Regions from separate parts of the Clostridioides sp. ES-W-0016-02 genome, predicted to be linked through region 2. Evidence: a T-box and tRNA genes for the amino acid it is inferred to sense, from the RefSeq annotation. Region 2 holds a T-box; the other regions hold tRNA genes.
The links. The T-box of region 2 lies ahead of alaS (alanine--tRNA ligase). A T-box ahead of a tRNA ligase gene usually reads a tRNA of that ligase, here a tRNA-Ala.
Positions count from the first base shown of each region.

Region 1: it has a tRNA-Ala gene. The T-box ahead of alaS (alanine--tRNA ligase) is inferred to sense a tRNA for this amino acid. The anticodon was not compared.
Region 3: it has a tRNA-Ala gene. The T-box ahead of alaS (alanine--tRNA ligase) is inferred to sense a tRNA for this amino acid. The anticodon was not compared.

Region 1 covers NZ_CP061361.1:139,300-146,837, forward strand. Annotated here, with positions in the region: gene IC758_RS00985 (anaerobic ribonucleoside triphosphate reductase) at 1-1,734, shown strand, start outside; gene nrdG (anaerobic ribonucleoside-triphosphate reductase activating protein) at 1,756-2,295, shown strand; rRNA gene IC758_RS00995 (16S ribosomal RNA) at 3,105-4,607, shown strand; tRNA gene IC758_RS01000 (tRNA-Ala) at 4,663-4,738, shown strand; rRNA gene IC758_RS01005 (23S ribosomal RNA) at 5,051-7,538, shown strand, end outside.
Region 2 covers NZ_CP061361.1:1,289,451-1,296,988, reverse strand. Annotated here, with positions in the region: gene IC758_RS06325 (hypothetical protein) at 1-421, opposite strand, end outside; gene IC758_RS06320 (IreB family regulatory phosphoprotein) at 431-688, opposite strand; gene alaS (alanine--tRNA ligase) at 713-3,352, opposite strand; T-box leader at 3,420-3,664, opposite strand; gene mnmA (tRNA 2-thiouridine(34) synthase MnmA) at 3,806-4,885, opposite strand; gene IC758_RS06305 (cell wall-binding repeat-containing protein) at 5,028-7,538, opposite strand, start outside.
Region 3 covers NZ_CP061361.1:123,912-131,449, forward strand. Annotated here, with positions in the region: gene cwlD (N-acetylmuramoyl-L-alanine amidase CwlD) at 89-793, shown strand; rRNA gene IC758_RS00845 (16S ribosomal RNA) at 1,078-2,580, shown strand; tRNA gene IC758_RS00850 (tRNA-Ala) at 2,636-2,711, shown strand; rRNA gene IC758_RS00855 (23S ribosomal RNA) at 3,024-5,922, shown strand; rRNA gene rrf (5S ribosomal RNA) at 6,058-6,174, shown strand; tRNA gene IC758_RS00865 (tRNA-Asn) at 6,182-6,256, shown strand; tRNA gene IC758_RS00870 (tRNA-Glu) at 6,263-6,337, shown strand; tRNA gene IC758_RS00875 (tRNA-Val) at 6,343-6,418, shown strand; tRNA gene IC758_RS00880 (tRNA-Asp) at 6,424-6,500, shown strand; tRNA gene IC758_RS00885 (tRNA-Thr) at 6,519-6,593, shown strand; tRNA gene IC758_RS00890 (tRNA-Tyr) at 6,608-6,692, shown strand; tRNA gene IC758_RS00895 (tRNA-Gly) at 6,707-6,780, shown strand; tRNA gene IC758_RS00900 (tRNA-Arg) at 6,789-6,865, shown strand; tRNA gene IC758_RS00905 (tRNA-Gln) at 6,875-6,950, shown strand; tRNA gene IC758_RS00910 (tRNA-Lys) at 6,962-7,037, shown strand; tRNA gene IC758_RS00915 (tRNA-Ser) at 7,040-7,128, shown strand; tRNA gene IC758_RS00920 (tRNA-Ser) at 7,152-7,242, shown strand; tRNA gene IC758_RS00925 (tRNA-Pro) at 7,253-7,329, shown strand; tRNA gene IC758_RS00930 (tRNA-Ile) at 7,334-7,407, shown strand; tRNA gene IC758_RS00935 (tRNA-Trp) at 7,419-7,494, shown strand.

The DNA.
Region 1 (7,538 bases), 1.2 Mb from region 2:
CCACAAGATATAATGAGTTATGGAGCTCTAGCCGCAATTGCGATACAAAGTAATCAAAATGATCAACATGGAGGTCAAAGCATACCATTTTTCGATTATGGTTTGTCTGAAGGTGTGTATAAGACATTTAAAAAATTCTACATAGGAAACTTAGCTAAAGCATTAAAATTATTTAAAGGAATTGAAAATAATGAAGCAATAAAGGACATAGTATATAGAACAGAGAAAGAAACAAATAAAAAAGTTGGTCTTAAAAAAGATGAATTGTATTTAAACTCTGAAAAAGAAAAACTAAAAGAAATGTTTAATATTGATGAAGAACTTATAAAGAACATGCAAAACTTTGCATTTGAAGAGTCATATAAAGAAACTGATAAAAAAACATATCAATCTATGGAAGCATTTATACATAACTTAAATACAATGCATTCTAGAGCAGGTGCACAAGTACCATTTTCAAGTGTAAATTTTGGAACAGATATTTCAGAAGAAGGAAGAATGGTAACTAAGAATCTATTATTATCACAAGAAAGAGGTTTAGGTAATGGAGAGACCCCAATTTTCCCAATATTGATATTTAAAGTTAAAGAAGGTGTAAATTTAAATCCTGAAGATCCTAATTATGATTTATTTAAGTTATCATGCAGGGTATCAGCTAAAAGATTATTTCCTAACTTTAGCTTTTTAGATGCTCCTTTTAATGCTAAATATTATAAAGCAGGAGATCCAGATACAGAAGCTACATATATGGGTTGTAGAACAAGAGTACTTAGTAATGTATGTGGGCCAGAAACAGTTAGTGGCAGAGGAAATATATCTTTTACTACTGTCAATCTTCCAAGATTAGGTATAAAGCATGGAATTATAAAAAATGAGAAAACTAATTTAGATGAATTTTTTAAAGAACTAGATGAGAAAATAGACTTAATTATAGAACAATTATTAGAGCGTCTTGAAGTTCAAGGAAATAAAAAAATGAAAAACTTTCCGTTTTTAATGGGTCAAGGCGTATGGAAAGATTCTGATGATTTGGGCCCAGAAGATACATTAAAAGAAGTAATAAAGCAAGGAACATTGACTATTGGGTTTATAGGTTTAGCAGAATGCCTTATTGCTCTTACAGGTAAACATCATGGAGAAAGCAAGGAAGCTCAAGAATTAGGACTAAAAATAGTGTCATATATGAGACATAAAATGGATGAAGCTACAGACAAATATAAATTAAATTTCTCTTTAATGGGTACTCCAGCAGAAGGTCTTTCAGGAAGATTTACTAAAATAGATAAGAAAGTATATGGAGAAATTAAAGGTATTACAGATAAAGAGTATTATACTAATTCATTCCATGTTCCAGTTTATTATAATATAAGTGCATATGACAAAATTGAGATAGAAGCTCCATATCATGAATTTACTAATGCAGGTCATATAACATATGTAGAACTAGATGGAGATCCATCTGATAACTTAGAAGCTTTTGAAACTATCATAAAAGCAATGAAAGATTTGGGCATAGGATACGGAAGTATAAATCATCCTGTAGATAGAGATCCTATATGTGGTTTCTCGGGAGTAATAGCAAGTAATATATGTCCTGTATGTGGAAGAAATGAAGACGAAAGTGATATTAAATTTGAAAGAATCAGACGAATAACAGGATATTTAGTTGGTACAGTTGATAGATTTAATAATGCCAAAAAAGCGGAAGTTAAAGATAGGGTAAAACATAGATAGTTTTATTTGGAGGAATAAGTTATGAAGATAAGAATGTCATCTACTATAAGTCATGACAGTATAGTTGATGGACCAGGGTTAAGAATGGTAATATGGACTCAAGGATGTGTTCATAATTGTAAAGGATGTCATAATCCTCAAACACATAATTTATGTGGTGGATTTTATATGGATACAAAAGAAATTATAAATGAGATAAAGTCACTAAAATTACAAAAAGGTATTACACTATCAGGTGGAGAGCCATTTTTACAGCCAGAACCATTAGAAGAAATAGCAAAAGAAGCCAAAAAGACTGGCTTAGATGTATGGTCCTATACAGGATTTACATTTGAACAACTACTAGATAAAAAAAATAGTGCATATTTTAAAAACTTGAACCTATTAAAGCAGATTGATGTTTTAGTAGATGGAAGATTTGTAGATGAAAAAAAAGATATAAGTTTAAAATTTAGAGGTTCATCAAATCAAAGAATAATTGATGTTCAGAAGAGCTTAAAGTATAAAAAAGTATTTTTAATTGAGCAGTATATGAAGGATGATTTATCTATAGCAGAATAGAACATAAATAGACGAAAGTAAATGTAAAAACATATTTACTTTCGTCTATTTTTATGTAAAAAGTTTTTCTTTAACTATGTATTATATAAAATGTATTTATATTAGACTGACTATTGTAGCTTTTATAGCTTTAGTTTTATAATATATTAGTTTGTTTTGATTTATATTCTTTTAAAAGAAAGTTTTACAAATTGTTTAATTGATACTCGGCTATGAAACTAAAGTATTTAATTTGATTATGAAAGTTTTTAGTTAATATATAAATTTACAAAGTAAAGTAGTAAGGGGTTGATAAATACTTTAATAAAATTATATGCTCATGTACTATTATCACTACTAATATCATTATTAATGCTTTTGAGAGGAAATAATGCTGCTATTAAAGCAAGCATTTTCAACCAATGTTTTCAAGTTGTAAACATATTGTATCATATAGATAAATGGACTAATGAGAAGTGATTATACATATGGATTTATCTTTATTCAAAAAATAATAAATTATGTAATATGTGGATAAATATGTTTATAATGTGGATAATATTTAATGTAATAAGTTAAAACAATATGAATCAGTTGTTTATAATGTGGATAATATTATAATAGAGAGGTAAAGTGATAATTTAAAAATAAAAAAAGTAAAAAAAGTTGTTGACTCTAAAAGAAAAAGTTGGTATAGTAATACTTGTCCTCAAGAAAAGGACATAAACATAAAGAACTTTGAAAATTAAACAGTAGGTTAATTTATAAACAAGAAACAAACCATAAAGCCAGATATTTAGATAACAATAGTATCTGAGCCTGATAAACTTTTATTTGAGAGTTTGATCCTGGCTCAGGATGAACGCTGGCGGCGTGCCTAACACATGCAAGTTGAGCGATTTACTTCGGTAAAGAGCGGCGGACGGGTGAGTAACGCGTGGGTAACCTACCCTGTACACACGGATAACATACCGAAAGGTATGCTAATACGGGATAATATATTTGAGAGGCATCTCTTGAATATCAAAGGTGAGCCAGTACAGGATGGACCCGCGTCTGATTAGCTAGTTGGTAAGGTAACGGCTTACCAAGGCGACGATCAGTAGCCGACCTGAGAGGGTGATCGGCCACATTGGAACTGAGACACGGTCCAAACTCCTACGGGAGGCAGCAGTGGGGAATATTGCACAATGGGCGAAAGCCTGATGCAGCAACGCCGCGTGAGTGATGAAGGCCTTCGGGTCGTAAAACTCTGTCCTCAAGGAAGATAATGACGGTACTTGAGGAGGAAGCCCCGGCTAACTACGTGCCAGCAGCCGCGGTAATACGTAGGGGGCTAGCGTTATCCGGATTTACTGGGCGTAAAGGGTGCGTAGGCGGTCTTTCAAGTCAGGAGTGAAAGGCTACGGCTCAACCGTAGTAAGCTCTTGAAACTGGGAGACTTGAGTGCAGGAGAGGAGAGTGGAATTCCTAGTGTAGCGGTGAAATGCGTAGATATTAGGAGGAACACCAGTTGCGAAGGCGGCTCTCTGGACTGTAACTGACGCTGAGGCACGAAAGCGTGGGGAGCAAACAGGATTAGATACCCTGGTAGTCCACGCTGTAAACGATGAGTACTAGGTGTCGGGGGTTACCCCCCTCGGTGCCGCAGCTAACGCATTAAGTACTCCGCCTGGGAAGTACGCTCGCAAGAGTGAAACTCAAAGGAATTGACGGGGACCCGCACAAGTAGCGGAGCATGTGGTTTAATTCGAAGCAACGCGAAGAACCTTACCTAAGCTTGACATCCCAATGACATCTCCTTAATCGGAGAGTTCCCTTCGGGGACATTGGTGACAGGTGGTGCATGGTTGTCGTCAGCTCGTGTCGTGAGATGTTGGGTTAAGTCCCGCAACGAGCGCAACCCTTGTCTTTAGTTGCCATCATTAAGTTGGGCACTCTAGAGAGACTGCCAGGGATAACCTGGAGGAAGGTGGGGATGACGTCAAATCATCATGCCCCTTATGCTTAGGGCTACACACGTGCTACAATGGGTAGTACAGAGGGTTGCCAAGCCGTAAGGTGGAGCTAATCCCTTAAAGCTACTCTCAGTTCGGATTGTAGGCTGAAACTCGCCTACATGAAGCTGGAGTTACTAGTAATCGCAGATCAGAATGCTGCGGTGAATGCGTTCCCGGGTCTTGTACACACCGCCCGTCACACCACGGGAGTTGGAGACGCCCGAAGCCGATTATCTAACCTTTTGGAAGAAGTCGTCGAAGGTGGAATCAATAACTGGGGTGAAGTCGTAACAAGGTAGCCGTATCGGAAGGTGCGGCTGGATCACCTCCTTTCTAAGGAGAATTGCCTACTGTTTAATTTTGAAAGTTCTTTATGAACTTCATATTTGGGGGTGTAGCTCAGTTGGGAGAGCACTTGCCTTGCAAGCAAGGGGTCAGGAGTTCGACTCTCCTCATCTCCACCATTAAGAGTATATTACTTAAATCTTCGATTTATCTAGTAGCCTCTTACATGCACTTTTAGCTTATCTTTAGACAAGCTATGTGCGTTAGCACTTTAAGCAACGGAATAAACTGAACACATGTGAAGTTTGTTTGTTGGCGACGTGTACTAGCACTTTAAGCAACGAGATTTATTCGTTGGCGCTGTGCGTTAGCACTTTGAAAACTGCATATATATATTTAGTGATATGACATCTAATTTGTAATATATAAAGCTGATAACTTTTAAAAATTATCGAAGTTGATAGCTTCTAATCTATCAAACCTTTTTAACTGGTCAAGTTATTAAGGGTGCAGGGCGGATGCCTTGGCACTAGGAGCCGATGAAGGACGCGATAAGCTGCGATAAGCTTCGGGGAGTTGCACGTAAACTTTGATCCGAAGATTTCCGAATGAGGAAACTCACTTAGAGTAATGTCTAAGTATCATTAAGTGAATACATAGCTTAATGAGGGGAACTCAGGGAACTGAAACATCTAAGTACCTGAAGGAAGAGAAAGAAATTCGATTCCGTAAGTAGCGGCGAGCGAACGCGGAATAGCCCAAACCAATAAAGTTTTCTTTATTGGGGTTGCGGACATATCTTAAACGAAGAGGTATCGTAATTGAAGAGGTTTGGAAAGACCCACCACAGAAGGTAATAGTCCTGTATGTCAAACGAGAAAACTTCAGATATGATCCAGAGTACCACGGGACACGTGAAACCCTGTGGGAAGCAGGAGGGACCACCCTCCAAGGCTAAATACTACCTAGTGACCGATAGCGTATAGTACCGTGAGGGAAAGGTGAAAAGAACCCCGGGAGGGGAGTGAAATAGAACCTGAAACCCTGCACTTACAAGCTGTGGAAGCACATTTCTTGTGTGACCGCGTACTTTTTGTAGAACGGGCCAACGAGTTACGTTAAGTAGCAAGGTTAAGCACTTAAGGTGTGGAGCCGTAGCGAAAGCGAGTTTTAACTGAGCGTTCAGTTACTTGACGTAGACCCGAAACCGGGCGACCTACCCATGAGCAGGATGAAGCGAAAGTAAAATTTCGTGGAGGTCCGAACCCACGAGCGTTGAAAAGCTCGGGGATGACTTGTGGGTAGCGGTGAAATTCCAATCGAGCCCGGAGATAGCTGGTTCTCCCCGAAATAGCTTTAGGGCTAGCCTCAAGGTGAGAGATACGGAGGTAGAGCACTGAATGTCCTAGGGGGTATTGCACCTACCGAAGACTATCAAACTCCGAATGCCGTCATCTTATACTTGGGAGTCAGACTGTGGGTGATAAGATTCATAGTCGAAAGGGCAACAGCCCAGATCGTCAGCTAAGGTCCCTAAATGTAAGTTAAGTGGTAAAGGATGTGGGATTGCACAGACAACCAGGATGTTGGCTTAGAAGCAGCCACTCATTCAAAGAGTGCGTAATAGCTCACTGGTCGAGTGATCCTGCGCCGAAGATTTCCGGGGCTAAAACTTACTACCGAAGCTACGGCATCAGTAATGATGGGTAGGGGAGCTTCCCATACGGGTTGAAGCATGACCGTAAGGACATGTGGACAGTATGGGAGTGAGAATGTTGGCATGAGTAGCGAGATGTGGGTGAGAATCCCACAGGCCGTAAACCCAAGGTTTCCAGGGGAAGGTTCGTCCGCCCTGGGTTAGTCGGGACCTAAGCTGAGGCCGAAAGGCGTAGGTGATGGACAACAGGTTGATATTCCTGTACTACCGATAACCGTTTGAGAGATGGGATGACACAGTAGGATAAGCTAAGCACACTGTTGGTTATGTGTGCCCAAGCATTGAGGCAGTCAGAGTAGGTAAATCCGCTTTGATAATGCTGGGATGTGATGGGGAGCGAAATTTAGTAGCGAAGTAGCTGATTTCACACTGTCAAGAAAAGTCTCTATCGAGGTTAAAGGTACCCGTACCGCAAACCGACACAGGTGGGTGAGGAGAGTATCCTAAGGCCCGCGAGAGAACTGTTGTTAAGGAACTCGGCAAAATGACCCCGTAACTTAGGGATAAGGGGTGCCACCATACGGTGGCCGCAGAGAATAGGCCCAAGCGACTGTTTACCAAAAACATAGGTTTCTGCTAAGTCGCAAGACGATGTATAGGAGCTGACGCCTGCCCGGTGCTGGAAGGTTAAGGGGATCTGTTAGAGTAATCGAAGCAGTGAACTTAAGCCCCAGTAAACGGCGGCCGTAACTATAACGGTCCTAAGGTAGCGAAATTCCTTGTCGGGTAAGTTCCGACCCGCACGAAAGGCGTAACGATTTGGGCACTGTCTCAACAACAGACTCGGTGAAATTGTAATTCCGGTGAAGATGCCGGATACCTGCGACAGGACGGAAAGACCCCATGGAGCTTTACTGTAGCTTGACATTGGGTCTTGGTACTACATGTACAGGATAGGTGGGAGGCTTTGAAACCAGGACGCCAGTTTTGGCGGAGCCATCCTTGGGATACCACCCTTGTAGTACTGGGACTCTAACCATAGGCCATGAATCTGGTCTTGGGACACTGTCAGGTGGGCAGTTTGACTGGGGCGGTCGCCTCCCAAAAGGTAACGGAGGCGCTCAAAGGTTCTCTCAGTACGGTCGGAAATCGTACGTAGAGTGTAAAGGCAAAAGAGAGCTTGATTGCAAGACATACAGGTCGAGCAAGGATGAAAATCGGACTTAGTGATCCGGTGGTTCTGCGTGGAAGGGCCATCGCTCAACGGATAAAAGCTACCCTGGGGATAACAGGCTTATCTCCCCCAAGAGTCCACATCGACG
Region 2 (7,538 bases):
CTAAGGTTGCTCCATATTCTCCATACTCTAGATTTTCATTTATTGACCTATTAATACTTAAATTATTTATCTCTTTAGCTTTTTGACCTGTTGCAACTTCAAAAGTTTTAGCAGTATCTTGGTCTACTTTTTGAAAATTGATATAGTCTTCAGTAGTTACATCAGCTCTTACTCCTGCACCCATACTAGCATAAGACCTTCTATCATCAGTACCTTGATCCCCTCTTATATTCATAAGAGCTATATGACCTCTCTTTTCTAGCTCACTCTTTAAGATTGGAACCTTCAACATACTTCCAAGATTGGTCCTATTCATATCAATAAATATGACTTTGCCCTTTTCTTCAGCAGAACTGTAGCTAGCAGTTGATACAAAAATCATAATAACTACTGCCAACAATGACATAATCTTTTTTCTCATTTATTTGACCTACTTTCTATTCAGATAGTGCGTGATTACTTCTTCAAGTATCTCATCTCTTTCAAATTTTTTAATTATAGCTCTTGCATTTTTATGACTAGTTATATAACTAGAATCGCCAGAAAGGAGATACCCTATAATTTGATTTATAGGGTTATATCCTTTTTCAACTAGTGCTTTATATACAAAATCTATCGTATCTCCCACACTCATTCTATCTTCTGGTATTCCTTCAAATTTCATAGTGTAGTCTAAATCTTTTTCCAAACTAAAAACCTCCTTAAGTGAATGTTATTTAACTTGTGTCTTAATAACCTCACTTGCATAGCTTAGAGCTTGGTCAACCTTAGATATGTCACTAGCTCCTGCTTGTGCCATATTAGGTCTTCCTCCACCTTTTCCTCCAGCTATTTTTGCAACTTCTCTAACTATATTCCCTGAATGTATTCCTTTATCTAACACATCTTTAGTAGCAGTAACTACAAAGTTAACTTTATCATCTACTACATTTGCCAATACTACTACACCAGAGCCAAGCTTATCTCTTAAATTATCTGCTGTTTCTCTTAGTGTATCCATATCCATACCTTCAAATTTATTAGTTATTAAGTTAACTCCATTTACTTCAAGCTTAGAATCAAAAATAGAATCAGCTGATTGTAAACTCATTTTAGTCTTTATATCATGTAATTCTTTAGATAAATTTTTATTTTCTTCTAATAAAGAACTTATTCTTTGAATTAAATTATCTTCTTTAGATTTTAAATTTACACAAACTTCAGATATAATTCCTTCTTTTTCTTTTAAGTATTCATAAACAGCTTTTCCTGTTATTGCTTCTATTCTTCTTACTCCTGCTGCTACTCCACCTTCAGACAATATTTTAAACATTCCTATCTGAGAAGTATTTGTCAAGTGAGTTCCTCCACAAAGTTCTGTAGAATAATCTCCCATAGAAACTACTCTTACTTCATCACCATATTTTTCACCAAATAGTGCTGTAGCTCCTTTTTCTTTTGCTTCTTTTATATTCATAATATCACATTTTATGTCTAAAGATGATAAAATAACATTATTTACTTTTTCTTCTATAACTTTTAATTCTTCATTTGATATAGCTTCAAAGTGAGTAATATCAAATCTTAATCTATCTGGAGTAACTAAAGAACCAGCTTGATTAACATGCTCTCCTAATACTTCTTTTAGTGCTTTATGAAGTAAATGTGTAGCACTATGGTTTCTTGCAGCAGACATTCTAACATCTCTATCTACTAATGTCTTTACTTTATCTCCATTACTTATTTTTCCTGATTTTATTATACCTATATGTTTTATACTATTATTAGCACCTTTTTTAGTATTTAATACTTCCACTACTAAATTTTCGTTGGTTATTAATCCACAATCACCAACTTGTCCTCCACCTTCAGGATAGAAAGTAGTATTGTCTAGTACTATAGATACTTTATCACCTTCTTTTGCATTTTGAACTAATTCATCCTCTTTAACTATAGCTTCAATAATTCCTTCACCATATAATTCACTATATCCATTAAACATACTATCTATAGTAGACTCTAATTTTGATAGAGGGTCTTCCTTCCAACTTTCTCCATCCATATTTCCTCTAGCATTTCTAGCTCTTTCTTTTTGTTTTTCCATTTCTTCATTGAAAGACTCTTCATCTACAGATAAATGTTCTTCTTCCAAAATTTCTTTAGTTAAGTCTATAGGGAATCCATAAGTATCATACAGTTTAAAGGCTTCTTGACCACTTAAAACAGTTTTCCCTTCATTCTTTAATACTTCTATATATGAGTTCAATATTTCTGTTCCTTGGTCTATAGTTTCATTGAATTTTTCTTCTTCTATTCCAACAACTTTTTTAATATAACTTTCTTTTTCAACTAAAACTGGATATGCTTTATCATTTACCTTTATAACTTCATATATCAGTTTTTGTAAGAATAATTCTTTTACACCTAATAGTTTACCATGACGAGCAGCACGTCTAAGAAGTCTTCTAAGAACATAGCCTCTTCCCTCATTTGATGGAAGTACTCCATCACTAACTAAGAATGTCACAGCTCTTATATGGTCAGTTATTATTCTTATTGATATATCATTTTTTGGATTTACTCCATATTTTACTCCTGTTAACTTTTCAACTGCTTCCAATATAGACTTAATAGTATCTACTTCAAAGATAGTGTCCACACCTTGCATGATACATCCCATTCTTTCAAGGCCCATACCTGTATCTATATTTTTACTTTCTAATAAACTATAGTTTCCTTCTTCATCTCTATCAAACTGAGTAAATACATGGTTCCAGAATTCTAGGTATCTGTCACAATCACAACCTGGTTTACAGTCTGGATTATCACATCCATATTCTTCTCCTCTATCAAAATATATTTCTGAACAAGGACCACAAGGACCTGTACCTATCTCCCAGAAGTTATCATCTTTACCAAGTCTAACCATTCTTTCTTCTGGAAAATTCATTTCTTTTGCCCATATATCATAAGAATCGTCATCTTCTTCATATACAGTTACCCATATTTTATCTTCTGGGATACTTAGCCATTCTGTGACAAATTCCCATCCCCATTTAATTGATTCTCTTTTAAAGTAATCTCCAAATGAGAAGTTACCCATCATTTCAAAAAAAGTGGCATGTCTTGCAGTTATACCTACATTTTCTATATCTCCAGTTCTTATACATTTTTGAGATGTACACATTCTTAAACTTGGAGGTACTTCTACACCTGAAAAATAATTTTTTAAAGGTGCCATACCTGAGTTTATAAGCAATAAACTCTTGTCATTGTTTGGTACTAAAGAATAGCTATCTGCTACATAGTGACCTTTTGACTCAAAAAATTCTAAAAACTTACTTCTTATCTCGTTTAGTCCCATCTTTTCCATATTATGTTCCTCCTAATAAATTATATTTTTTCGTTTAAATAAAAAACCTCGTCCCTATAAATAAATTTATAGGGGCGAGGACAATCGCGGTACCACCCTAATTATCATAAAAAATTATGATATCTTCGGAAAACCTTAGCTATAACGTAACTACCGTCAATCTCTACTTAAATCTACCTTGTTAATTCAAAGTACATTGTTCAAAATTGCTACTAAAAGGCTGCTTCAAATATTTTATTCTAAGGGCTTTCAGCATGTTCCCTCTCTCTGTAAGACATCAAATACTTTACTATTCCTTATCACTGTATTTGTTTTTAATTAATATAATAATTATATTACTAAATTTTACAAAATTAATCAATACTATATTTTCATATACAATAAATTTATTTTATAAACTTTGTTTTAGATTTATAGACTATATTACTTATTTTATAAGTTTCTTGGATATTTTTATAAACTTTTCTCTATTATTCCTCCGCCTACTACAATATCTCCATCGTACATTACAACAGATTGACCTTTTGTAATAGCTCTTTGAGCTTCATCAAATACTATTTTAATAGTATTTTCTCCAACATTATAAATAGTAGCTGGTGATGGTTTTGCAGAGTATCTTATTTTTGCTTGAACTCTTAATGGCTCTTCTAGTTTGTCTATTGATATAAAGTTAACATCTTTTGCAATAAGTTCTTTTTTAAATAATTCTTCGTTGTCTCCAAGGACAATAGTATTATTTATTGGATTTATATCTACTACAAACATTGGTTTGCCAAAAGTAATTCCAAGACCTTTTCTTTGTCCTATTGTATAGTATAGTATCCCTTTATGTTTTCCAAGTACATTTCCTTTAGTATCTACAAAAAAACCTTCTTCAATACGCTTTTCAGAATGTTTTTTTACATAATTTGCATAGTCATTATCTTTAACAAAACAAATTTCTTGACTATCGGGTTTATTATGGACTGCCATTCCCATTTCTTTAGCAATTTCTCTTACTCTATCCTTTTCATAATCACCTATTGGTAGTAGTGTATGTTTTAATTGTTCTTGTGTAAGATTATAAAGTGCATAAGTCTGGTCTTTTTTATCTGTAACAGATTTTTTTAATAAATATCTTCCTGTATCTTCATCTTTTTCTATTTTTGCATAGTGACCTGTAGCCACATAATCACATCCTATTTGTCTAGCTCTTTTATAAAAATCGTCAAATTTTATATGTTTATTACAAGCTATACAAGGATTAGGAGTTTTTCCTTCTAAGTATTCATCTATAAAATAATCTATTACTTTTTCTTTAAATACTTCTCTAAAATTAAGAACATAAAATGGTATTCCTATTTTATTTGCTACTCTTCTAGCATCTTCAACTGCTGATAAAGAGCAACAACCACCTTCATTTTCAACTTCGTCATCGTCTTGCCATAATTTCATAGTAACACCAATGACGTCGTATCCTTGCTGTTTTAAAAGATATGCAGCTACAGAACTATCTACTCCTCCACTCATACCTATCATTACTTTTTTATTCATAAACAAATTTCACCTCATCTTTTGCATTACTTATTATTATACCATATAGAGCAAGCATTGTATTTATTTAAAATATAGCTTGCTCTATTTTCTAAAAAAAATAATATTATTAGGTAATTTTAAAAGATTTAAGGGTAATTTTTTATTTATTAACTACCACTACTGACGCTGTTGTTTCTGTTATTATATTCTTAGAATTACTAACATCAACTAGTTCTATTTTCACCTTATAAGTACCTTCTTTATTTCCAACTAGATAAACTTCTGTTGTTGCACCTTGTAATGGAAAACCTTCCATTGGTCCCCATCCTGTTTTTACTATGTTAAACCAGTTTCCATTGCTATCCTTAGCAATTAGTTGTATTCCACCTAACTCTGCTGAACCTTCTTCTGGTCTTATTTGAACTCTTACATTATTATAATCATTTTTGCCTTTATTTAGTGTAATCTTTACAGGAGTTCTACCATCTACACTTTCAAACTTAGGTATACTGCCATTTTCATCCTCATCTATTTTATTCTCTTCCGTTATATTAGCTATATCATTATTTTCATTTATAGTTATAGAAGCTTTACCCCAAGTAGCAGTTTTTGAATCTTGTAATAATATACAATCTCCATATCCATTAACAATCACTTTATCTTTATCATAGTTATCAGTTTTTATTGGAGTATATTCACTTATCTTACAATCACCTATTAAATCTAGACTTGCATTAGTTTCATTTACAATTCCATCATCTTTTACATATTCTACATTAACTCCATACCATCCGTTTCCACTTGTTACAAGATTTGAAGCTATTACTGATGAACCATTTACTATTAAACCTGCCCCTTTATTATTATTTAAAGTTACATTGTTTAATTCAACATTTTGTGATAAATAAACATGCATTCCTGATTTATTTAATTTGTCTGAATCTAAACCTGTTACTTTTAGATTGTTTATTTTTACACCATCTTTTCTGTCTATTGTTACTATATTTTCGTACCCTGGTTTAGTATCAGTAAATTCTACAGCTTTTTTCAATTCAGCATTATTAATACCATTTATAACTATTTTTTTATCTATAACAACTGGCTTTTTAACATCTATTTGTCCACTTATTTCCCACACTTGACCATCTTCTTGTAAAGCAAGTGCTTCTTCTAATGTATCAGTATCAGTAATCTTTATTGTCTCCACTTTAGCAGGTTCAGCTACCGTTACTGTAATAGTTGGAAGTGATACTCCTTCTGATAGCTTATATCCACTTGATAGACTTGCACTAAATATATACTTTCCTGCTACTTGGCTAGCATATTCTGGTGTACTTTTCCAAGTTACACCTACTTTTGTATTAGCCACTCCAGACACAGTTGCTGATAACTCTTTTGGTAAGTTTAACTTACTTAATTCTGTTCCATTTTCTACATTTTGTACTTTTATTGAATTATCAAGTGCTGTTATTGATGTTATCAATTTATCTTTTACAGATGAACCACCACTTGAACTTCCTCCACTTGATGAAGAGCCTCCAGATGAACTTCCACCTGGTTTAGTGCCATCTACACTTGGAGTCTGAGAACCTTCTACTTTGTCAGTTATTGTTCCTTCATTTTTTATATTTGTTCCTGTAGCATCATTTTTTATGTTTGTTATTTTTCCGTTGTTTTTAACTACAACATTGCTAGAATTATTTTGTATTTCTACTTTTTCTATTTTTGCTCCACTTTCATTTATTATTGTTCCACCTTTACTATCCTTAACCAAAACTTTATTTATTGTACCTTTATTTACTATATCTGCATTTGGAGCAGTTACTACTATCGTACCTGTATATGTACCATTTAAATTTACAGAAATTGAATTATTAGTACTCAATGATAAATCATTTGACATAGTTCCTGATGGCTTAATATTTATAATATCATTTGCATCAGCTTTATCTAAAGCTATTTTTAACTCTTCTATATTTTTAACTTCATATGTTGTTGTAGATTGTGATTTTTTTATCTCAGAAAAAGCATTCTCATTGCCTGAACCACCAACCTGTGTAACTGTTTTTAAGCTTTTAGTATTTAATACTTTTTCTTGTTCTTTATTTAATTTATTTCCAACTAAAACTACTGGTGAATTATTTTTTGCTGCCAATGAACCTACTGCTAATGAATCTATAAGATCTCCTTGTTTATTCATACCATCTTTTGTTATATATGCATTTTTCAACTCTTTTGAACCATATAATCCACTTATAACAGCCGCATTAGTTTCATTTCTATCTTTTCCTGATAATCTTTTAGGACTAGGTAAAGTGCTTTTTGTAGCTTCTGAAATCGACTGCACTCCTCCTATTACATAAGATGTTTTTATACCTTTATCTTTTATAAATTGATTTGATTGTTTTATTCCATCTTCTGGACTAGAAAGAATTATTGGCATTTTATTTTGAGCAGCCGCAGCTCCTACACTTACTGCGTCAGCAAGACCTTTTTCTCCATTAACTACAACTATCTCTGAAATATTACTACTTGTTTTTCTTCCAAGAGACTCATCTAATTTTTTAGCTATTTCTAAAGAAGTTTGATATCTATCATTTCCTGAGATTCTTTCTGTATCAATTTTTAATGATTTTAATTGTGTCTCTACCTCTGAACCTAAAGTTTTTGT
Region 3 (7,538 bases), 1.2 Mb from region 2:
GATAAATACTAAAGTGAAATTTAAATGTTTGTACTAATATTTGGAATATTATAGTGTTTTTATAAGTATACATATACAGGGTGATGTTGTGAGAAAGTACATAAAACATATAATTTTTAGTTTTGTTATGGTATGTCTAGTAATAGTATCAATATTTGAAGTGAAAAATATTTCTGAAGATGTTATTAAATATATGCCAATAACAAATAAAACAATAATTCTAGATGCTGGTCATGGAGGTATTGACCCAGGCGCATTAAACAAGGATAAGAGCACATCTGAGAAAGATATCAACTTAGCAATAACACTTAAGCTTAGAGAGCTTATAGAATCAAGTGGAGGTCTTGTAATATTAACTAGAGAAGATGACAGTAGCCTCTATAAAGAAGAAAATAATAAAACAACAAGACAAAAATATAATGAGAACTTGAAAAATAGAAAAGAAATAATCTCTAATTCCAATGCTAATATGTTTGTATCCATACATCTAAATGCATTCGAACAATCTAAATACTATGGAGCTCAGACATTTTATCCTAAAGATAAGCAAGATAGCAAGGAATTATCAAAGTGTATTCAAGAAGAACTTAAAAGAGTAGTAGATAAAACAAATAACAGAGAAGTTAAGCCACGAGATGACATATACCTTTTGAAAGAAAATAATATTCCATCAGTATTAATAGAATGTGGTTTTCTATCAAATGAAAAAGAATGTAAACTTTTGACAGATGAAACATATCAAGAAAAGATAGCATGGGCAATATACATAGGTATACAGAAATATCTAAGTTGAAATAATTATAAAAATAAGTCTAAATATGTAAATAGCTTGTATTGAGGTGTTTAAAAATGCACTAATATAAGCTATTTTTGTTTTGACAAAAAAATAATTAAAATAAAAGTTAAAAAAGCGTTGACTTGGAATAACATAGATGGTATTATATATGAGTGCCCAAAAGGAGCACAAAAATAAGACAAAAGAACTTTGAAAATTAAACAGTAGGTTAATTTATAAACAAGAAACAAACCATAAAGCCAGATATTTAGATAACAATAGTATCTGAGCCTGATAAACTTTTATTTGAGAGTTTGATCCTGGCTCAGGATGAACGCTGGCGGCGTGCCTAACACATGCAAGTTGAGCGATTTACTTCGGTAAAGAGCGGCGGACGGGTGAGTAACGCGTGGGTAACCTACCCTGTACACACGGATAACATACCGAAAGGTATGCTAATACGGGATAACATATTTGAGAGGCATCTCTTGAATATCAAAGGTGAGCCAGTACAGGATGGACCCGCGTCTGATTAGCTAGTTGGTAAGGTAACGGCTTACCAAGGCGACGATCAGTAGCCGACCTGAGAGGGTGATCGGCCACATTGGAACTGAGACACGGTCCAAACTCCTACGGGAGGCAGCAGTGGGGAATATTGCACAATGGGCGAAAGCCTGATGCAGCAACGCCGCGTGAGTGATGAAGGCCTTCGGGTCGTAAAACTCTGTCCTCAAGGAAGATAATGACGGTACTTGAGGAGGAAGCCCCGGCTAACTACGTGCCAGCAGCCGCGGTAATACGTAGGGGGCTAGCGTTATCCGGATTTACTGGGCGTAAAGGGTGCGTAGGCGGTCTTTCAAGTCAGGAGTGAAAGGCTACGGCTCAACCGTAGTAAGCTCTTGAAACTGGGAGACTTGAGTGCAGGAGAGGAGAGTGGAATTCCTAGTGTAGCGGTGAAATGCGTAGATATTAGGAGGAACACCAGTTGCGAAGGCGGCTCTCTGGACTGTAACTGACGCTGAGGCACGAAAGCGTGGGGAGCAAACAGGATTAGATACCCTGGTAGTCCACGCTGTAAACGATGAGTACTAGGTGTCGGGGGTTACCCCCCTCGGTGCCGCAGCTAACGCATTAAGTACTCCGCCTGGGAAGTACGCTCGCAAGAGTGAAACTCAAAGGAATTGACGGGGACCCGCACAAGTAGCGGAGCATGTGGTTTAATTCGAAGCAACGCGAAGAACCTTACCTAAGCTTGACATCCCAATGACATCTCCTTAATCGGAGAGTTCCCTTCGGGGACATTGGTGACAGGTGGTGCATGGTTGTCGTCAGCTCGTGTCGTGAGATGTTGGGTTAAGTCCCGCAACGAGCGCAACCCTTGTCTTTAGTTGCCATCATTAAGTTGGGCACTCTAGAGAGACTGCCAGGGATAACCTGGAGGAAGGTGGGGATGACGTCAAATCATCATGCCCCTTATGCTTAGGGCTACACACGTGCTACAATGGGTAGTACAGAGGGTTGCCAAGCCGTAAGGTGGAGCTAATCCCTTAAAGCTACTCTCAGTTCGGATTGTAGGCTGAAACTCGCCTACATGAAGCTGGAGTTACTAGTAATCGCAGATCAGAATGCTGCGGTGAATGCGTTCCCGGGTCTTGTACACACCGCCCGTCACACCACGGGAGTTGGAGACGCCCGAAGCCGATTATCTAACCTTTTGGAAGAAGTCGTCGAAGGTGGAATCAATAACTGGGGTGAAGTCGTAACAAGGTAGCCGTATCGGAAGGTGCGGCTGGATCACCTCCTTTCTAAGGAGAATTGCCTACTGTTTAATTTTGAAAGTTCTTTATGAACTTCATATTTGGGGGTGTAGCTCAGTTGGGAGAGCACTTGCCTTGCAAGCAAGGGGTCAGGAGTTCGACTCTCCTCATCTCCACCATTAAGAGTATATTACTTAAATCTTTGATTTATCTAGTAGCCTCTTACATGCACTTTTAGCTTATCTTTAGACAAGCTATGTGCGTTAGCACTTTAAGCAACAGAATAAACTGAACACATGTGAAGTTTGTTTGTTGGCGACGTGCGCTAGCACTTTAAGCAACGAGATTTATTCGTTGGCGCTGTGCGTTAGCACTTTGAAAACTGCATATATATATTTAGTGATATGACATCTAATTTGTAATATATAAAGTTGATAACTTTTAAAAATTATCGAAGTTGATAGCTTCTAATCTATCAAACCTTTTTAACTGGTCAAGTTATTAAGGGTGCAGGGCGGATGCCTTGGCACTAGGAGCCGATGAAGGACGCGATAAGCTGCGATAAGCTTCGGGGAGTTGCACGTAAACTTTGATCCGAAGATTTCCGAATGAGGAAACTCACTTAGAGTAATGTCTAAGTATCATTAAGTGAATACATAGCTTAATGAGGGGAACTCAGGGAACTGAAACATCTAAGTACCTGAAGGAAGAGAAAGAAATTCGATTCCGTAAGTAGCGGCGAGCGAACGCGGAATAGCCCAAACCAATAAAGTTTTCTTTATTGGGGTTGCGGACATATCTTAAACGAAGAGGTATCGTAATTGAAGAGGTTTGGAAAGACCCACCACAGAAGGTAATAGTCCTGTATGTCAAACGAGAAAACTTCAGATATGATCCAGAGTACCACGGGACACGTGAAACCCTGTGGGAAGCAGGAGGGACCACCCTCCAAGGCTAAATACTACCTAGTGACCGATAGCGTATAGTACCGTGAGGGAAAGGTGAAAAGAACCCCGGGAGGGGAGTGAAATAGAACCTGAAACCCTGCACTTACAAGCTGTGGAAGCACATTTCTTGTGTGACCGCGTACTTTTTGTAGAACGGGCCAACGAGTTACGTTAAGTAGCAAGGTTAAGCACTTAAGGTGTGGAGCCGTAGCGAAAGCGAGTTTTAACTGAGCGTTCAGTTACTTGACGTAGACCCGAAACCGGGCGACCTACCCATGAGCAGGATGAAGCGAAAGTAAAATTTCGTGGAGGTCCGAACCCACGAGCGTTGAAAAGCTCGGGGATGACTTGTGGGTAGCGGTGAAATTCCAATCGAGCCCGGAGATAGCTGGTTCTCCCCGAAATAGCTTTAGGGCTAGCCTCAAGGTGAGAGATACGGAGGTAGAGCACTGAATGTCCTAGGGGGTATTGCACCTACCGAAGACTATCAAACTCCGAATGCCGTCATCTTATACTTGGGAGTCAGACTGTGGGTGATAAGATTCATAGTCGAAAGGGCAACAGCCCAGATCGTCAGCTAAGGTCCCTAAATGTAAGTTAAGTGGTAAAGGATGTGGGATTGCACAGACAACCAGGATGTTGGCTTAGAAGCAGCCACTCATTCAAAGAGTGCGTAATAGCTCACTGGTCGAGTGATCCTGCGCCGAAGATTTCCGGGGCTAAAACTTACTACCGAAGCTACGGCATCAGTAATGATGGGTAGGGGAGCTTCCCATACGGGTTGAAGCATGACCGTAAGGACATGTGGACAGTATGGGAGTGAGAATGTTGGCATGAGTAGCGAGATGTGGGTGAGAATCCCACAGGCCGTAAACCCAAGGTTTCCAGGGGAAGGTTCGTCCGCCCTGGGTTAGTCGGGACCTAAGCTGAGGCCGAAAGGCGTAGGTGATGGACAACAGGTTGATATTCCTGTACTACCGATAACCGTTTGAGAGATGGGATGACACAGTAGGATAAGCTAAGCACACTGTTGGTTATGTGTGCCCAAGCATTGAGGCAGTCAGAGTAGGTAAATCCGCTTTGATAATGCTGGGATGTGATGGGGAGCGAAATTTAGTAGCGAAGTAGCTGATTTCACACTGTCAAGAAAAGTCTCTATCGAGGTTAAAGGTACCCGTACCGCAAACCGACACAGGTGGGTGAGGAGAGTATCCTAAGGCCCGCGAGAGAACTGTTGTTAAGGAACTCGGCAAAATGACCCCGTAACTTAGGGATAAGGGGTGCCACCATACGGTGGCCGCAGAGAATAGGCCCAAGCGACTGTTTACCAAAAACATAGGTTTCTGCTAAGTCGCAAGACGATGTATAGGAGCTGACGCCTGCCCGGTGCTGGAAGGTTAAGGGGATCTGTTAGAGTAATCGAAGCAGTGAACTTAAGCCCCAGTAAACGGCGGCCGTAACTATAACGGTCCTAAGGTAGCGAAATTCCTTGTCGGGTAAGTTCCGACCCGCACGAAAGGCGTAACGATTTGGGCACTGTCTCAACAACAGACTCGGTGAAATTGTAATTCCGGTGAAGATGCCGGATACCTGCGACAGGACGGAAAGACCCCATGGAGCTTTACTGTAGCTTGACATTGGGTCTTGGTACTACATGTACAGGATAGGTGGGAGGCTTTGAAACCAGGACGCCAGTTTTGGCGGAGCCATCCTTGGGATACCACCCTTGTAGTACTGGGACTCTAACCATAGGCCATGAATCTGGTCTTGGGACACTGTCAGGTGGGCAGTTTGACTGGGGCGGTCGCCTCCCAAAAGGTAACGGAGGCGCTCAAAGGTTCTCTCAGTACGGTCGGAAATCGTACGTAGAGTGTAAAGGCAAAAGAGAGCTTGATTGCAAGACATACAGGTCGAGCAAGGATGAAAATCGGACTTAGTGATCCGGTGGTTCTGCGTGGAAGGGCCATCGCTCAACGGATAAAAGCTACCCTGGGGATAACAGGCTTATCTCCCCCAAGAGTCCACATCGACGGGGAGGTTTGGCACCTCGATGTCGGCTCATCACATCCTGGGGCTGTAGTAGGTCCCAAGGGTTGGGCTGTTCGCCCATTAAAGTGGTACGCGAGCTGGGTTCAGAACGTCGTGAGACAGTTCGGTCCCTATCCGTCGCAGGCGTAGGAAATTTGAGGAGACCTGTCCTTAGTACGAGAGGACCGGGATGGACGTACCTCTGGTGTACCAGTTGTTCTGCCAAGGGCATGGCTGGGTAGCTATGTACGGAATGGATAAGCGCTGAAAGCATCTAAGCGCGAAGCCAACTTCAAGATAAGATTTCCCACCGCAAGGGTAAGACCCCAGAAAGACTATCTGGTTGATAGGTCGAAGGTGTAAGTGCAGCAATGTATTTAGCTTATCGATACTAATAGGTCGAGGACTTGACCAATATTATTTGATGTTCATTGACTAAAATATATATGTAGTTTTTAGAGTGTTAACTCTGAAAAAAAGTATGAAAAAAGTATTGACAAAAATAACAAAAAATGTTAATATTATACTTGTCCTAGCAACAAAAAAGAAATGTGGTTATAATAGCAGAGAAGATACACCTGTTCCCATTCCGAACACAGAAGTTAAGTTCTCTAGCGCTGATGGTACTTGGTGGGAAACTGCCTGGGAGAGTAGGACATAGCCACGTTAGATGTTCCAAGGTAGCTCAACGGTGGAGCAACCGGCTGTTAACCGGTAGGCTGTGGGTTCGAGCCCCACCCTTGGAGCCAATAAATGGCTCGTTGGTCAAGAGGTTAAGACACCGCCCTTTCACGGCGGTAACAGGGGTTCAATTCCCCTACGAGTCACCATTTGTGGGATCATAGCTCAGCTGGGAGAGCACCTGCCTTACAAGCAGGGGGTCGCAGGTTCGAGCCCTGCTGGTCCCACCATTTGCGGCCTGGTAGTTCAGTTGGTTAGAATGCCAGCCTGTCACGCTGGAGGTCGAGGGTTCGAACCCCTTCCAGGTCGCCAAAATAAAATATGAAAAATGCTGGTGTGGCTCAACGGTAGAGCAGCTGACTTGTAATCAGCAGGTTGTAGGTTCGATTCCTATCACCAGCTCCATGTAAAATTAATACGGAGGATTTCCCGAGCGGCCAAAGGGGGCAGACTGTAAATCTGTTGTCATCGACTTCGGTGGTTCGAATCCACCATCCTCCACCAATTAAATTAAATATGCGGGTGTAGCTCAATGGTAGAGTTCTGGCCTTCCAAGCCAGCTGTGAGGGTTCGATCCCCTTCACCCGCTCCAAAAAGCGTGGGTGCATAGCTCAGCTGGATAGAGCAACGCCCTTCTAAGGCGTGTGTCCGGGGTTCGAATCCCTGTGCGCTCACCACATATATATTGGGGATTAGCCAAGTCGGTAAGGCACATGACTTTGACTCATGTATGCGTAGGTTCGAGTCCTGCATCCCCAGCCAAATAAAAACATGGTCTATTAGCTCAGTCGGTAGAGCACCTGACTTTTAATCAGGGTGTCCCGCGTTCGAGTCGCGGATAGATCACCAATGGAGAGGTGTCCGAGTGGTTTAAGGAGCTGGTCTTGAAAACCAGTGACTTCGAAAGGGGCCGTGGGTTCGAATCCCACCCTCTCCGCCAAACTAAATAATAGGACTAAATTTGGAGAAGTACTCAAGTGGCTCAAGAGGATCCCCTGCTAAGGGATTAGGCTGGGTAACCGGTGCGAGGGTTCGAATCCCTCCTTCTCCGCCATTTAAAAAAACGAGGTGTAGCGCAGTTTGGTAGCGCACATGGTTTGGGACCATGGGGCCGGGGGTTCGAGTCCCTTCACCTCGACCAACCAGGACCTTTAGCTCAGTTGGTTAGAGCGCCCGGCTCATAACCGGTAGGTCTGGGGTTCGAGTCCCTGAAGGTCCATTATTCTTCATAGGGGTGTAGCTCAGTTGGTAGAGCGTCGGTCTCCAAAACCGTGCGCCGGGGGTTCGAGTCCCTCCACCCCTGCCAAATAAAAAGGACTTGAAAAAAAATGAGTTTTAGAGTAATATAAG